2 regions of the Herbaspirillum hiltneri N3 genome follow, and region 2 is predicted to be linked to the other one. Evidence: predicted binding sites of a transcription regulator. Region 2 holds the regulator's gene; the other holds the start of a gene.
The links. The regulator FliA, encoded in region 2, starts transcription of late flagellar genes. The targets are predictions, from matches to a motif close to CTAAAGTTTNNNNNNNNNNNGCCGNTA.
Positions count from the first base shown of each region.

Region 1: the regulator FliA is predicted to act here: its motif matches at 1,539-1,565, upstream of F506_RS12945 (DUF4088 family protein).

Region 1 is NZ_CP011409.1:2,849,037-2,853,684, reverse strand. It holds gene F506_RS12955 (beta strand repeat-containing protein) at 1-628, opposite strand, end outside; gene F506_RS22705 (ATP-binding cassette domain-containing protein) at 897-1,349, opposite strand; gene F506_RS12945 (DUF4088 family protein) at 1,691-2,416, shown strand; gene gabD (NADP-dependent succinate-semialdehyde dehydrogenase) at 2,582-4,036, shown strand; gene F506_RS12935 (DNA-3-methyladenine glycosylase I) at 4,038-4,648, opposite strand, start outside.
Region 2 is NZ_CP011409.1:2,249,053-2,253,700, reverse strand. It holds gene motD (flagellar motor protein MotD) at 1-711, opposite strand, end outside; gene F506_RS10205 (flagellar motor protein) at 735-1,481, opposite strand; gene F506_RS10200 (RNA polymerase sigma factor FliA) at 1,463-2,197, opposite strand; gene F506_RS10195 (MinD/ParA family ATP-binding protein) at 2,253-3,050, opposite strand; gene flhF (flagellar biosynthesis protein FlhF) at 3,085-4,542, opposite strand; gene flhA (flagellar biosynthesis protein FlhA) at 4,539-4,648, opposite strand, start outside.

The DNA of each region.
Region 1 (4,648 bases), 600 kb from region 2:
CCGGACGCTCCGATATCTCCGGGGATACTTGTTTGATCAGCGAATCGGCGCCGGTCGTCACCGGCGGCGCAGGCGGCACCGGGATCGACGGCAGCACCAGATTTTGCAGGCCGTTGCTGGTCAGCGAACCGGCGTTGTCCTGGATGATCTTGGCCAACTGGCTGGTGGCGGCTGGATTGACCTGGGCCGAATTGTTGTTGGAGGTGAAGTGGTTTTCCGGCACACCGTGGCTATCGGAATTATTGGCACGGTCCTGAGTATTCACCGGATCGGAATTGAGTATCAGCGACTGGTCATTGTTGCGCAGCGGGATCTTGCCGACCAGGTCGAGCAAGCGGCCGGTGTCCTGCGAGGCATCGGCGAAAACAATCTTCGACTTCTCGTCCATGGCGCCCATCGCGCCGCCGGCCAGGACGACCTTGCTGCCGTCTTCAAGCTGCAGGACCATGTCGACGTCCACCACCTGCACGTGCTTGACCGCACCGCGCGGCACGTTGAGATGGAAGCTGCCGTTCTGATCGGGCATGGTCACGCGCGCGGAGCCGGTGACGGCCTGCGCGGCATTGGCTGCGTTTGCCGAATTGGCCGGATTTGCCGAACTTGCTTTCGATGAAGCTGCTGTCGCCATGTCAAACCTCGCTGAGGAAGTCAATCACATAATCATGGCAGCGCACGATGGCTTCGCCGCACTGCCCTTTTTCCGTTCGATGCCGCTGTTGCTGCTGTTGCTGCTGTTGCTGCTGTTGCTGCTGTTGCTGCTGTTGCTGCTGTTGCTGCTGTTGCTGCTGTTGCTGCTGTTGCTGCTGTTGCTGCTGTTGCCGCTGTTGCTGCTGTTGCTGCTGTTGCCGCTGTTGCTGCTGTTGCCGCTGTTGCTGCTATTGTTGCTGTTACCGTTACTACTGCTGCAAGATCGCCGCGCTCGGTCCGTCGGCGACGATCTTGCCGTCGTTGAGCACGATGATGCGATCCATGCACCTGAGCAGAGCGGTGCTATGTGTCGCCACCACCAGAGTGCGTTGCGCCGAATACGCCATGAGTTTCTGGATGATCCTGGTTTCCGTCGACAGGTCGATGCCGGTAGTCGGTTCATCCAGCAGCATCACGGTCGGCATGCCCGCTACCGCACGCGCCAGCGCTACCATCTGGCGCTGACCGCCGGACAGGTTGCCGGGCGCCTTGAGCATCTGGTCCAGACGCAGCTCACCGCGCGCAATCAGGTCGTCCACGCCGGATACCGCTAGCGCCGCTTCATATTCGTCGCTGCCGATGCGGTCGCCCACGAAGATGTTGGCCGCCAGGCTGCCGTCGAACAGGAACGGCTCCTGCGGCTTGTAGCCGATACAGCGCATGCGCACCGGCGCGGATGTCGTGCTGGATCACGATGGTGACCATATCGGGTTGCGGCTTGCTGTCCATGGTGTGTGCTTTCAAGGCTGAGTGGGCGTATCTGAGTGGGCGTATTCTAGGGGAAACCTTGCCGATGCATGCGAAAAAGCCCGGGTTTGCCGGGCTTCTTTTTTTCCGCGAAATTTCCACAGGAAAAGTTTTCCCGATTGCTGCCGTTAACCCTCATGCACCATGCCCTCTCGCTGCGAATTCAATGCGGCGGCTGATTTGCGATTAAAATTTCGAAGGTCGGCAGCGTCATGCATGTCGATCCGACAACACGCCAGGGCTCCAGGGAAACACTATGAAAAAACTCAATCTCAACCTCAAAGATGAAGTCTACGATTCGCTCGACCGCGACTACAAGAACTTCAATCGCCTCTCGCTGAAGTGCGATTCGGGATTTGTCTCGCCGACCTTCGAGAGCTTCATGCTGGCGAAACTCTCCGACAACACCACCTTCCTGACCGAAGCCGCCGTGCAGCACCTGATGCTGTCGGGCCAGTACGCATGGGCCAAGCGCGCGCTCGACAAGGACTTTCCCGACGTGGTCGCGATCCTGATCTCGCAAGCCTCCAATTACGGTTTCCATATCGCCGTGCGGCATGACTGGAGCATCGATGAACTGACCGCCGCGTCGAAGGCCTGGGCGACATCCATCGTCAAGCAAGCCAAGGGCGACGAATCGCAGATCGACGTCCTCGCCGCGCAAATCAAGTCGGCGGCGATCAGCATCGCCAAGGCCGAAGAGGCGCTGAAGACCCCGGCATGGCGTCTGGCGCGTTCGTGGGCGCAGCAACTGCACGACGCCAAGATCGCGGTCGAACATGCACGCGGCGCCGTCGCCAGGGAAAAACTCGGCTCGCTGCGCACGCTGCTCACACTCGGCATCGCCTACGGCACGGTCAAGGAAAAGGAAGAAAAGGAAATCCTCGATCGCCTGCGCGACAAGAAACCGTATCTGTTTGAAGAAGAAGCCGACGGCTTCCTCGGCCGCGCCCTCGCTTGGTATCGCAGCGTGTTTGCCTGAATCCGAATCGCCCCGATCCAAGGCCCGTTGTGCTTCATGCGCAACGGGCCTTGTTCTTTTCCGCGCCGAAAAACCTCCGAACCTTTCAGCCGAATCCGATCCAAAAGATTATCTGCGGGAGACATCGTGATTGCCGCAGCGCTTCTCAACGGACAGGAGTTATCAATGCTGCAACTCAAAGATCCTTCCCTGCTGCGTCAGCAGGGCTACATCAACGGCGCCTGGTGCAATGCCGACGACGGCGGTACGCGCGCCGTCACCAATCCGGCCACCGGCGACAAGCTCGGCACGGTACCCGACATGGGCACGGATGAAACCCGGCGCGCGATCGAGGCCGCGCAGGCGGCATGGCCGGCCTGGCGCAAGAAAACCGCCAGGGAGCGCGCCGCCGTCCTGCGTAAATGGAACGATCTGATGCTCGCCAACGCCGACGACCTGGCCCTGATCATGACGGCCGAGCAAGGCAAACCGCTGGCCGAATCCAAGGGCGAAATCGCTTACGCCGCCTCGTTCATCGAATGGTTCGGCGAAGAAGCCAAACGTACTTATGGCGACACCATTCCCTCGCCGGCGCCCGACAACCGCATCGTCGTCATCAAGGAACCGATCGGCGTCTGTGCGGCCATCACGCCATGGAATTTCCCGGCGGCGATGATTACGCGCAAGGCCGGTCCTGCGCTCGCGGCGGGCTGTCCGATGGTGCTCAAGCCGGCCGAGGCGACGCCGTTTTCCGCATTGGCGCTGGCGGTGCTGGCCGAACGTGCAGGCGTGCCGGCCGGCGTATTGAACGTCGTCACCGGTTCATCCAAGGTGATCGGCGCCGAGATGACGGGCAACCCCATCGTGCGCAAGCTGAGCTTCACCGGCTCGACCGCAGTCGGTAAGCTGCTGATGGAGCAATGCGCGGCGACCATCAAGAAGATATCGCTGGAACTGGGCGGCAATGCGCCCTTCATCGTGTTCGACGATGCCGATCTCGACGCGGCGGTAGAAGGCGCGATCGCCTCCAAGTTCCGCAATACCGGACAAACCTGCGTCTGCGCCAATCGCATCTACGTACAAGACGGCGTCTACAACCAGTTTGCCGACAAGCTGGTCGCCGCCGTGGCGAAGCTGAAGGTCGGCAACGGTCTCGATAGCGGCGTCACACAAGGTCCGCTGATCGACGAGAAAGCAGTACAGAAAGTCGAACAGCACGTCGCCGACGCCCTCGCCAAGGGTGGGCGCGTGCTGTTGGGCGGCAAGCGCCATGCGCTGGGACACGGGTTCTTCGAGCCGACCGTGATTGCCGACGTCACCGCCGACATGAAGATCGCGCGCGAAGAAACCTTCGGTCCGATGGCGCCGCTGTTCCGTTTCAAGACGGATGATGAAGTGCTGGCGCAGGCCAACGATACCGAGTTCGGACTGGCCAGCTATTTCTATTCGCGTGATATCGGCCGCATCTGGCGTGTTGCCGAAGCACTGGAAAGCGGCATCGTCGGCATCAATACCGGCCTGATCTCCAACGAAGTCGCCCCGTTCGGCGGCGTCAAGCAATCGGGCATGGGACGCGAGGGATCGCACTACGGCATCGACGACTACCTGGTCATCAAGTACTTGTGCATGGGGGGAATCTGATTCAACCCGGTCGCCGGAACGTCTTGCGCTCTGCTTCCACCGTCTTGCGGCAGGCGCAGCCGGTCAGGTGGTCATTGACCAGACCCATCGCCTGCATGAAGGCATAAATCGTGGTCGGGCCGACGAAGGTCCAGCCGCGTTTCTTGAGTGCTTTCGACAACGCCACCGAGGCTTCCGAGGTGGGATTGGCCTGCCAATAGTCGAGCGTGAGGATCTTGGGCCGGTCTTTTGCGGCGGGTTCGAATTGCCAGAACCAGGCCGCCAGCGAACCGGCTTCGTCGACCAGTTCGATGGCGCGGCGGGCGTTGTTGATGGCGGAGACGATCTTGGCGCGGTTGCGAATAATGCCGGCGTCGCCGAGCAGGCGTTCCACGTCTTGCTCCGTGTAGCGCGCCACGCGATGGAAATCGAAACCGTCGAACGCGGCGCGGAAATTCTCGCGCTTGCGCAGGATGGTGATCCACGCCAGCCCGGACTGGAATCCCTCCAGGCAAATCTTCTCGAACAGCCGCACGTCATCGGCCACCGGCCTGCCCCATTCGCCGCCATGGTATTCGGGCATGGCCACATGCCAGGCGCAATACACCTTGCCGTCCTCCGCCGTGATCAGTC
Region 2 (4,648 bases):
GCGATTGCGCAGCCGCCCCTCGGGCGTATCGTTGGAAGCCACCGCCTGGTTCGATCCATGTCCCACCGCCGTCAGCCGCAGCTCGGCGATGCCCTGGTTGCTGAACAGCCGCGCCACCGTGCTGGCCCGCACCGCCGACAACTCCCAGTTGGAAGGAAACACGCTGGTGCTGATCTGCGTATTGTCGGTGTGGCCTTCGATCTGGATGGCATGATCGTCGTTCTTCAGCACGCGCGCGATGGCGATCAGGGTTTCTTCCGATTCCTTGCTGACCTTGGCGTCGCCGGGTGCGAACAGGACGTTGGCGTTGATCTCGACGTTGACGCCCACGCTGGTTTGCGTCACGCGCACCTTGCCCTCTTGCACCAGCGGCGCCAGCACTTGCATGATGTCGCGCGCCATGTCAGTCATGCGCTCTTTTTCACGGCGCAGCGCTTCGTTGCTGCGCGGCTTCTGCAACGTGATCTTGGGCGCAGCGGATTGCTGCGCGCCCTGTCCCCCGGCCTGCACTATGATCGGCGCGGTCGAGACCGGCTCTTTGCCGAAGGCGTTGACCAGCGAATCGGCGAGGATCTTGTATTTGCCTTCGTTGACTTGGGAAATGGCGTACATGACCACAAAAAAAGCGAACAGCAGCGTAATGAAGTCGGCATACGAAACCAGCCAACGTTCGTGGTTCTCGTGCTCTTCTACATGTTTTTTTCGGGCCATGATGAACAGGTGATGTCAGTCGATCATGAAGCAGGGAAATACGACTCGGCGCGCTCCTGGATCACGCGCGGGTTATCGCCGCTGGCGATACCGAACAGACTGTCGGCCACCATCTCGCGCCGGTTCACTTCCGCCGCCAGCAAGTCCTTGAGTTTGTTGGCCACCGGCAGGAAGAACAGGTTGGCCAGGCCGACCCCATAAATCGTCGCCACGAATGCCACCGCGATGCCGCCGCCCAGCTTGGCGGGATCCGACAGATTTTCCATCACGTGGATCAGCCCGAGCACCGCGCCGAGGATACCGATCGTGGGCGAATAGCCGCCGGCGGCTTCCCAGATCTTGAGCGCCTGGCGCTGGCGGGTTTCGTACGCGGTAGTGTCGACGTCAAGGATCTCGAGCAGCTTCGCCGGCGTAATGCCGTCGATCAGCAGGCGCAAGCCTTTCTTGACGAAGGGATCGGTGCTGTCGTTCATGTGTTCTTCAAGATGCAGCAGACCTTCGCGCCGCGAGATGCCGCTCCACACCGTGATGTTGTCGATCAGTGTGCGGTGATTGTGAAGCGGTGGAGAAAATACCCAGGACAGCAGCTTGACGCCGTGAACGAAGTTGTCGAGCCTGGTTTGCAGCAGCACCGCGCCGACGGTGCCGGCGAAGACGATCAGGAAAGCGGTCGGCTGCAGGATCGAACCGGGATGACCGCCTTCGAGCAGCAAGCCCAGCAAGATGCCACCCAACGCCAGCAGTAAGCCTCCTACGCTACTCCAGTCCACGCCTGCTCCCTCAAGGTCGAGCGCATGCGGGCGATGGCCTGGCTGTGCAGCTGGCAAACCCGCGACTCGGAGACGCCCATGACGGCGCCGATTTCCTTCAAGTTCATTTCCTGTTCGTAGTACAGGCCCATCAGAATCTTTTCACGCTCGGGCAAGGCCTTGATCGAATCGATGACGGCCTCGCGGAAACCGCCGTTGATCAGGTTCTGCAAAGGGTCATCGGTATCGCTGGTCTGGTAGCGATCGAGGAAATGCTCGTGGCCGCCGTCGGCGTCATGGAAATCTTCGTAGTAAATCAGTTGATGGCCGCCGCATTCGGTCAGCATGTCCTGGTATTCCAGCAGGCTCATCTTGAGCTGCGTGGCGACTTCGGTCTCCTGCGGCGGACGGCCGAGCTGCTGCAGCAGGACATGGATGGCCTCTTCGATCTTGCGGGTGTTCTGGCGGATGCTGCGCGGCAGCCAGTCGCTGCTGCGCAATTCGTCCAGCATGGCGCCGCGGATACGCTGCACGGCATAGGTTTCAAACTGTGCGCCGTGCGTTTCCTCATAGCGATTGACGGCATCAAGCAGACCGATCATGCCTGCCTGAATCAAGTCGTCCACTTCCACGCTGGGCGGAAGCTTTGCCTTCATCTGATGCGCCAGCTTTTTCACAAGCGCCGCATGCAGCTCGAGCAAACCGTTCTTGGCCGTCTTTCCTTTGACGTTATACATAGAACTCATCTCGTCAATAATGGTGAGTGCGAACTATCATGCAATGCAAGGCGCGTCATACTCCGAGACTTGCTCCATCGGTCGCCATACCGTACGTGCCCTTGGTGAGATTGGATAACGAAAACTGATCCGCCAGGCGCTTGAATGCCAGCGTCGCACCCGCCAATGGAAATGCTTCCAGCACGGTGCGGCCCTGCCCCGATGCGCGACGGATGTGTTCGTCGGCCGGGATAGAACCCATGAAATGCAATTGCGCCGCCAGGTAACGATTGGCGGCCTGCGCCATGTTGGCATACACCATCTGTGCATCCGCGTCCGAACCACCGCTCACGAGGAGGTTGAAAGGACGGCGGCCGAGCTTGTCGCTGAGGCCCTTGAGCAAGACGTACGCCGCCTTGATCGAGGTCGGGCTGGTCGACATGTGCACCACGATTTCGCCCATTTCCATGGCCGGCACCGGCAACAGTTCGTCGTCGTTCAGTTCACCGTTGATGAGGGTGATGTCGGACTCTTCCGTCAGTCCGTCAAAAATCTGCGCCAGCCGGGAGGCTTGCGGATGCGTGGAAGCCGAGACGTTCTTGCGCGACAGCCGCGCCAGCGCAAAACCTTCCGGCACCATGCGCACCGCTTCGTCCAGTTGCCGCTCCTGGCGTGCAACATCGAGCAGCGTCGCCACGGCGACACCGCCGAAACGCGACAAGATCACCGAAGGCGTCATGCAAGCGTCGACCAACAATGCGTTGTGGTCGGCGGCGGCAAGAGAGGCAGCCAGATTGATCAGCATCGCGCCTTTTTCCTCGTCGGGCAGAACCGAGAAGAAAGTGAATACGCGCGGCGTCGGACGCTCCAGCATCCGTCGCAGTCCTTCCGCTTGATCAACGTCATAGCTAGCCAAGGATCACCTCCCGCAGGCTTTTGTCATTCATGGCCGTGGCCGTCGGCCCGACCACGACCGGCAACTCGGCATCCTGGAATTCGAACGGCGCAGTTTCACGCTTCAGTTTAAAGGCGCGGTCGGCCAGATACAACCTGTTGGCAACATGCAAATCTTCCGGCACGCGCTGACCGTTTGCGACGTAATACAGATTCAGTTTCTGACGGATGACAACATCGAGCACATTACCGATGGTGGCTGCTTCGTCGAGCTTGGTAATGATGCAACCCGCCAGGCCGTCGCCCGAATACGCGCTCACGACTTCATTGAGCGTGCCGCCGGTGGCCGTTGCATTGAGGCACAACAGGCGCTTGATGTCGGTGCCTGCGCCGGACAGCATCGCAGCCTGTTCGGCCACCATCTGGTCGCGCTGGCCCATGCCGGCGGTATCGATTAGGACAGTATGTTTGCCGCGCAGTTCGTCGAGGGCGATACGCAAATCGGATTCATCTTTCACCGAGTGCACCATCACGCCGAGAATCTTGCCGTAAATGCGCAGTTGTTCGTAGCCGCCGATACGGTAGCCGTCGGTGGTGATCAACGCCAGCTTGCCCGGGCCGTGGCGCATCACGCAACGCGCCGCCAGTTTCGCGGTCGTGGTCGTTTTGCCAACACCGGTCGGGCCGACCAGCGCGTAGACGCCGCCCTCTTCCAGCAATTCGTTTTCGTTGGCCATGGTCATCAGATTCTTGGCCAGCACCGACTTGACCCAGAACATGGCGTCCTGAGATTTCGGGCTTTGCGGCAGATTCTCGGTGATCAGGCGCGACAGGCTGGCGCTGAAACCGGCGGCCAGCATTTCGCGCATGATCGCGGCCTTGGCCGGTTCGCGCTTTTGCGTGCCGCCCCAGGAGATTTCCGCCAGCTGAGTTTCCAGCACGCCGCGCATGGAGCGGATTTCGGTCATGACGTCGGACAGGATCTCGTCGTAGTCCTTGCCGTCGAACTCAGCCATGACACCGGCCTGTTGCGGACGCGTCGCTGCGGCAGCCTTAGGTCCCGCGGCCACTTGTGCCGGCGTCAGCGCTTGTGCCTGCTGTTCCTTGGCGCTGGCGCGTGCGGCATTGCGCGTACGCCAGACACGGGCATCGGCTTGCGCGGTATTGTGTTCGACCGGCATGGATGCACCGGGCGGTTGCTGCTGCTGTTGTGGTTCAACGCGCGTGCGCGGCACGGCGGCCTGCAGCGATGCAGGCTGGGCAGGCGGTCGGCGCACGGCCGGACGCGGCATGGCATCCTTGGACATGGCCGGCACCACCAGCGACGACATGTCTTCGTTTGCCATGGCCAGGATCTCGACACCGTCGTCGATATTCCGGTTGGAGAGAATGACGGCGTCAGGACCCAGCGCTTCGCGCACCTGGCGCCATGCGTCTCGCGACGACCCTGCTATAAATTTTTTGACGTTCATGCTTGCCCTCCAACTAGGCTGGTAACTTTAATCGTTTTCGAATCAGGAACTTCAGCGTGTGAAAGCACCCGGAGTTGAGGCATTGCGCGTCGCAAGAAGCGCGCCA